Regions from separate parts of the Paenibacillus sp. EKM10P genome, predicted to be linked through region 2. Evidence: predicted binding sites of a transcription regulator. Region 2 holds the regulator's gene; the other holds the start of a gene.
The links. Region 2 encodes LexA, which represses DNA repair genes until DNA is damaged. Its sites were predicted from a motif close to CGAACATATGTTCG; they were not measured.

Region 1 (3,429 bases), 500 kb from region 2:
ATCGGCCACCTAGCTATCAAATATGCCCATGCATTAGGAACTGAAGTTACGGCCTTGAGTCAGACAATGAATAAGAAAAGCGATGCGCTAAGTTTTGGCGCCGATCATTACTATGCAACGAACGATCCTGACACATTCTCGACGCTAGCTAGTCAATTTGATGTGATTTTCAACACGATCTCTGCAAGTCTTAATTTAGATGCTTACCTATCCATGCTTAATATAAATGGTACGTTTGTTATCATCGGTGATTCCGGTAAGCCGAACCAATTTAATACGCTCAGTTTGCTTATGGGTCGTCGCAGAATTGCAGCAACGCCTGGAGGCGATCTTCTTGAAACCCAAGAAATGCTTGATTTCTCCGCAGAGCATGGTATTGTCCCTGAAATTGAGGTAATTCACACCAATCAAATCAACGAAGATTTTGAGCGACTTATCCGAAATGATGTACGATATCGATTTGTTATTGATACATCTACCTTTTAAGTCGTATTTTCGAGGATAACTCAATAGACACAAACATCATCAAAAGCACTTATCTGAAAGACAGGACTTACAATAGAGCGGACGAATTGCTGCTCGTCCGCTTTTCTAATTTATAAATACGCTAGTAAATTAGCTCATAAGAATTTAAAAAGAGAAGAAGTGAATTTGCATTGATATCATTGGTCATAGTTGGAGCAGATCCCGGATTGGACTTTTCACTGGCTAAGACGTTTGGTAAACACGGATTTCGCTATGATTTCAAGAACATAAGAGAAACTAGACCAGTATACTGAGCAATTAACTAAATTGAGGCTCAAGGTTTTGCTGCGGATATTACTAACAAAGCACAGCTTACTAGAGCTTTTCAAGAAATTAAAAGTACATTGGGAACTATAAATGTCATGGAATTCAGTCCATACAGCGGAAATGTACCTACGACATTGTTGAAGAAAGCCTTTTTATAATTGAATTCAAATGTGTATACCAAGTTTCCGCTTTTTCAAGACAAGATAAAATGTTATACATTGGTTCTTTATTTTTGTTGACATTTAAAAGATGAAGCCCAGCCAACCAGAATTCCGTTCCGATCCTCATCCCCCACGAGCACATTAAGCTTTCTTGGCCTTTATGATCACAGAAATAATGTGATGATCCACGCTCGTACCAGATACCCAATCTTTGATGATTAATTTACATAATCCTATAAATTACCTGAATACAGAACTAATGTTTGGTATTATAATAAATAAGAATACATGTTCGTACGTATATGATCGTTTTTTTGGAGGGTGCAGCATGACTAAAACAACTGAGCGGACAATTCTTTTGGCGGATTGCCAGAGTTTTTATGCGAGTGTAGAAAAAGCTTCCTACCCAGAGTATAAAAATAAACCGCTTGCGGTAGCAGGCGATCCTGCACGCAGGTCTGGAATTATTTTAGCAGCATGTCCTATGGCCAAAAGTTTCGGGGTGTCTACGGCAGAACGGCTCGGTGAAGCCCTCAAGAAGTGTCCTGAGCTTGTGATCGTCCGTCCCCGTATGAAACACTATATCGATGTCTCTTTAGCAATTACGGATATATACAAGGAATACACCGACCTGGTAGAGGTGTTTAGTATCGATGAGCAGTTTCTGGACATTTCGGGTAGTTTTAAAATTTTTGGAGATTCTTTAACCGTTGCAAGAGAAATCCAAAAGAAGGTTCTTTTACAAACCGGGGTTTGGGTACGAATAGGAATCAGTTCCAATAAGGTTCTTGCCAAAAGCGCAACCGATATTTGGGCTAAAAAAATTAAAAGCGGTATATTCACGTTGCCCAGGACAGAATTAAAGCAGCTGCTCTGGCCACAGCCAGTTAATAAAATGTTTGGGGTAGGTTCGCGGATGTCGTCCCATTTTGAGCGGCTTGGTATGACAACCATTGGTGATATTGCTAGAACGTCTCTACCAGACCTTAAGTCTAAATTTCGCGCTCGTTTTGGAAAACAGTCGGATATACAGGCGGAGGTCATGTGGAAAACAGCCAATGGTCTAGATGAGAGTCCTGTAGCTCCGTATACCTTCAGTTCTCCACAAAAGTCGATAAGTCATATGATGACCCTACCCCAAGATTATTTGGAACCAAATGAAGTAGAGACCATCCTGCTTGAACTCTCGGAAGAAGTTTGTCGAGACAGTCGTCGTAAGGGGTGCATGGGCTCTGTCGTGACCGTTAGTTGTACATGTAGCCCATATGAGGCTCCCACCGGATTTTCCAGGCAAATGAAGCTTACAGATCCGACTAACAATACGAATAAAGTGTACAACGCAGCAAAAAAAATATTTTATAATTTTTGGAACGGTATGCCGATACGACGCTTAGGTGTCACTTTAAGTGGGTTGGTTGACGACCAAACTTATCAACTTTCCTTCTTTGAGGATCATGAGCGTATCCGCTCCTTGGAAGAAGCAACAGATAAAATTAAAGAACGCTATGGTAGCGCAGCTATCGTAAGAGCGTCCTCTTTGACCCAAGCTGGTCAGGCACTGGAGAGATCCCTAAAAATCGGGGGGCATTATAAATAAATCGAAGGGATATACTGATGTAATTTAGAATTACTAGAGCAAGGTCAGATCCCACTACATATTGGTCTGAAGGGTTCTTGGGAAACAGGTAAAACTAAAAAACTGTTAATCTTTGAATTAAAGTCTAGAAAATTATTGCTGGACTTTGTTAATACTACAATGCTATTTGGTATTTTAGCTGTGTTTTATACTTTTCCTTCGGTTCGAATCCATACTCCTGTTTGTGCCAGCACTTTCCGCTGAATTTCACTTGCAATACTCAACGGATCTCCGAACAGGGAGAGACTTCCGCTCATATCCAGAAATTGTTCATCAATGCTGAAAACCTCAACCAAATCCGTATACTCATTATAGATTTCTGTTATTTTTAATGAGACATCGATATAATGCTGCATGCGCAGGCGTACAATGATAAGGTCAGGACATTTTTTACAGCTTCCCCCAGACGTTCTGCAGTGGATATACCATGTTTTTTGGCCAGCGGACACGTGGCTAAAATAATGCCTGAACGAAGTGCAGGGTCACCGGCCACAACGAGCGACTTATGTTGGTATGCGGGATTATCCGCTTTTTCGACGCTGGTGTAAAAGCTTTGGCAGTCCGCTAGAAATATGGTTCTACTTCCACGCTCCTTCACAATGTTGACCTCCTCTCCTGGCATGTGATTAATCATATTCCAGAATATTCTTGAACATATACCCTTATAGTAGTATTATATATAGAACAAGTGTTCTTAATAGAAATGTATTTTTTGGAACATTACAGTTTACGGGAAACCTAGCATGGCGTATCATATTATCTTGAACAAAAACAAGTGGAAATGAATGAATATTGAGGGGAGAAAACCATTTTTATGAACCCAAAACGTCGACCATCATC
Region 2 (3,429 bases):
GCCATACAAAGTAATAGAGATATTTTTTATTATTTGTATTTAATGCTATAAATGTGTAATGATTTTGTACATAGTTCATTAGTTGTGAAGAATATTCCTTACTTGTCTTTGTCTGTTACGATATGTTCATAAAAAGTTCACTTACATGAAAATTTGGTTGCAGCTAAAATAATCACATCCAAAAATGAAAGGTTGAATTAAATGCCAACAACTAAAAAGGAAAGCTTTTACTTTGGGGTTATTATGTGTTTTGGAATGGTCGTTATTATGACCTTCTATAATCTTTTGATTAACGGATTGATTGGAAAAATTAGCTTGATTACCATTGCTGTTGAATTTCTAATTGGATTTATTATAGCGCTCATATTAGATTTATATATCGTGGATCCTGTAGCAAAGAAAGTTGCTTTAAGTCTACCTTTTGATAAATCCAAAAAAATATTTTTAATTATCACGATTTCAACATGTATGGTGTTCGGAATGGCCTGTTCTATGTCTTTCTACGGTTTATTAACTTCAATTCTAAGTCAGGGTATTGGCGATCATTCATTATTTGAAGCCTATTTAGAAATTTTTATAAAGAACTTTGTTGTGGCCTATCCATTACAATTATTGGTTATGGGTCCTGTTGTTCGAGCCTTGTTTATAAAATTTATAAAGAAAAGCGGGCAAGTGGGACCTTATAAAAAAGTATTAAATTAAATAATAGAGCAAATCCATTGCAGCAATGTTAAGCTAATGAATGGTTTTACAGCTAGAAATGTTTAAGTTATGAAAATCGGATACAAGTTTGAGGAAGCTATAACTGGCGGGATTGGTAGTTTGGTGTATTATTTAACACAAAAAAAGCAGGAAGAATTCTTCCTGCTTTTTGCTTGAAAATAATTATTAACGTCTGCGTTGTCCATCATTCACGCTAAACAGATTAACAGCCAGTGCGTTACCTCTTGCACGCGCATTGGCTCTTTGGTTGGAACGGATGTTTAATCTTCTTCTTCTCAATTCACGGTTGCTGTGTCTTCTGCTCATAATATCACCTCCCTTCAAAGAAATGAAGGTACGGTTAAATCTTAATGATGTTTATGCTTACGCTTGGAAATTTTGATATTTAATGCGTTAGTTGCGAGTGCATTTCCGCTTCCTGTTTTAGCAGCTGCGGCTTGAAAGACTTTAACGACCAGATATCTGTTTTTCCCGATGCGATGCTTATACGTTTTAACTCTATTTCTGATCATCTGCATAACTCCTTTGCTTTAGGTCTGCTATATACATATGTCAATTGTGCTAGTAATGTATCAGCATAAATCTACTAAAGACAAAAAGAAGCTAGTACCTATGTTCCTAAATGTTTAACAAAAAAAGCTCATGCTAGCCTGCGTTCGCCTTCCCAACTTTACGTTATAGAGGAAGGCCACCGTAGGTTCATATGTGTCAAATTTCCATTTGTTTAGCTAATAAAAGTAAACAGTTTAAGATCAGAGTGGAACTATCTCGGATATGGGGCGGATATAATAGTAGAGACAATATAGGTTGCTGAAAAGGAAAGAATAGTTGGAGACACATACATAGTAAATATAACAAAAATATAAAACCGGCTCGCCTAGGCGGCCGGTTTTATATTCGTGGTAGTATAACGGGGAAGAAAGCACGATAAATCAGTGGAAGTCCCGGAAGAGTCCAACAACCTTGCCCAATATGCTGACGTGTGTCAGTCGAAGTGGCTCAAAGGCTGGATTTTCAGGTTGAAGCCGGATATGATCTTTTTCTTTGTAAAAGGTTTTAACTGTAGCCTCGTCTTCATCTGTCATAGCTACTACAATGTCTCCGTTATCAGCAGTCTGCTGCTGACGTACGATTACATAGTCTCCGTTAGCAATACCAGCTTCAATCATGCTTTCGCCTACAACAGATAACATGAATATTTTATCCTCACCAACAAAGTGTTGGGGAAGAGGAAAGTAATCTTCAATATTTTCTGTCGCCGTAATAGGAAGACCAGCGGTTACTTTGCCGACGACGGGAACACGACTAATGGAGTAATTAATCAAGTTGCTGTTATCCGATTCGTCTTGACCGAGTAATTCAATAGCCCGTGGTTTCGTAGGATCGCGGCGAATGAGTCCTTTTTTCTCCAAACGATCCAAATGACCGTGAACCGTAGAACTGGAGGCCAATCCGACTGCCTCGCCTATTTCGCGCACAGAAGGGGGGTATCCCTTTAGACGCACTTCATTGCGGATAAATTCAAGAATGGCCTGCTGGCGGCTCGAAATCTTAGACATACCGTATCAACCCCATTTAGTAACGTTTGGGAAAATTATAGCATAGAACCTCCGTTCGTACAAACATAAGTTCTAAATAATCCCTAAAAATATTCACGAACTTTTGTTCTCTTTTCTATTGAACAAAACAAACGTTCGTGTTATATTGTGAAAAACATAAGAACAAACGTTTGGAGGACGCGGCCAATTATGAAATATAGCACTTATCAAAGTATTTTTCCGATGAATTTAGAGAATTTACAGGAGACCCGAAAAGAGGGTAAGGTACGTTTATTACAGGCTCTTACCAATACTCTTTTACTCAAGCTTCTTATTCTAGTAATTATCGTTTGGGTTGCAGGGGCAGGTGTACTTACGGTTTTCGCAGCACCTCCAGTTTCCAATGAAGAAGTGATTAAGCTGACTGTACAACCTGGAGATACGTTATGGAAGATTGCCGTGAATCATAAACCGGAACGAATGGATACACGGGTATATATTGAAGGAATTGTACGTATTAACGATTTGGAGGATCGGGGGGTGCAGGCAGGTCAGGTACTTAAGCTCCCACCCTTCTGATCTATAAGACTATAGAGCTTGTCTAGGAGCGCAATGAGGGAGCCTTGACAAGCTCTTTTCTACATGTCAAAGTGTATTATATCTTTGCTTTTATGGAGGGGACACAATTTGGATATAGACAGTTTGGTACAGCGCATTAATGAATTAGCGCGCAAAGCAAAAGCCGAAGGATTGACGGAAGAGGAAACCACGGAGCGCGCCAACCTTCGGGAAATTTATTTAGGCAACATTCGCCGTAATTTTCGGCAGCAACTTGAAACCATTGAATTTGTGGACGATGATACGTCGAAGGGAAATGGCGGGCTGAAGCATTAATGTTGCTAAAGCCTGCATCATTTGCCTTTTGTTATTAGGTATCTTTCTTGGTATCTATATAGATCAGCTTTAAGGCAATTGTTTTAATGTAATATTTATTGGGAAGGGAATTGAGAGATGGCCCGATCATTTGAAAGAAAAGTACGTAAAAACACAGCGCATTTAAATAAAACGCGCAAGAAACAAGGCATTCAAACCATTAACGGCGCAGGTTCAGCAATGGACATTTTCCGTGGCCGTAATATTACTGTGCCAATCATGCTGGCTGGTCTTG

Region 1: a site for LexA is predicted at 1,206-1,219, ahead of HFE01_RS08920 (DNA polymerase IV). Genes of this name have one in related genera too.

The regions. Positions count from the first base shown of each region.
Region 1 is NZ_JAALET010000002.1:751,368-754,796, reverse strand. Features, by position in the region: gene HFE01_RS08925 (NAD(P)-dependent alcohol dehydrogenase) at 1-486, shown strand, start outside; gene HFE01_RS08920 (DNA polymerase IV) at 1,282-2,550, shown strand; partial or broken gene HFE01_RS08915 (Y-family DNA polymerase) at 2,754-3,211, opposite strand; gene HFE01_RS08910 (transglycosylase domain-containing protein) at 3,404-3,429, shown strand, end outside.
Region 2 is NZ_JAALET010000002.1:250,441-253,869, reverse strand. Features, by position in the region: gene HFE01_RS06130 (DUF2798 domain-containing protein) at 202-702, shown strand; gene HFE01_RS06125 (hypothetical protein) at 889-1,029, opposite strand; gene HFE01_RS06120 (hypothetical protein) at 1,071-1,235, opposite strand; gene lexA (transcriptional repressor LexA) at 1,656-2,282, opposite strand; gene HFE01_RS06110 (LysM peptidoglycan-binding domain-containing protein) at 2,472-2,840, shown strand; gene HFE01_RS06105 (DUF896 domain-containing protein) at 2,949-3,155, shown strand; gene HFE01_RS06100 (hypothetical protein) at 3,273-3,429, shown strand, end outside.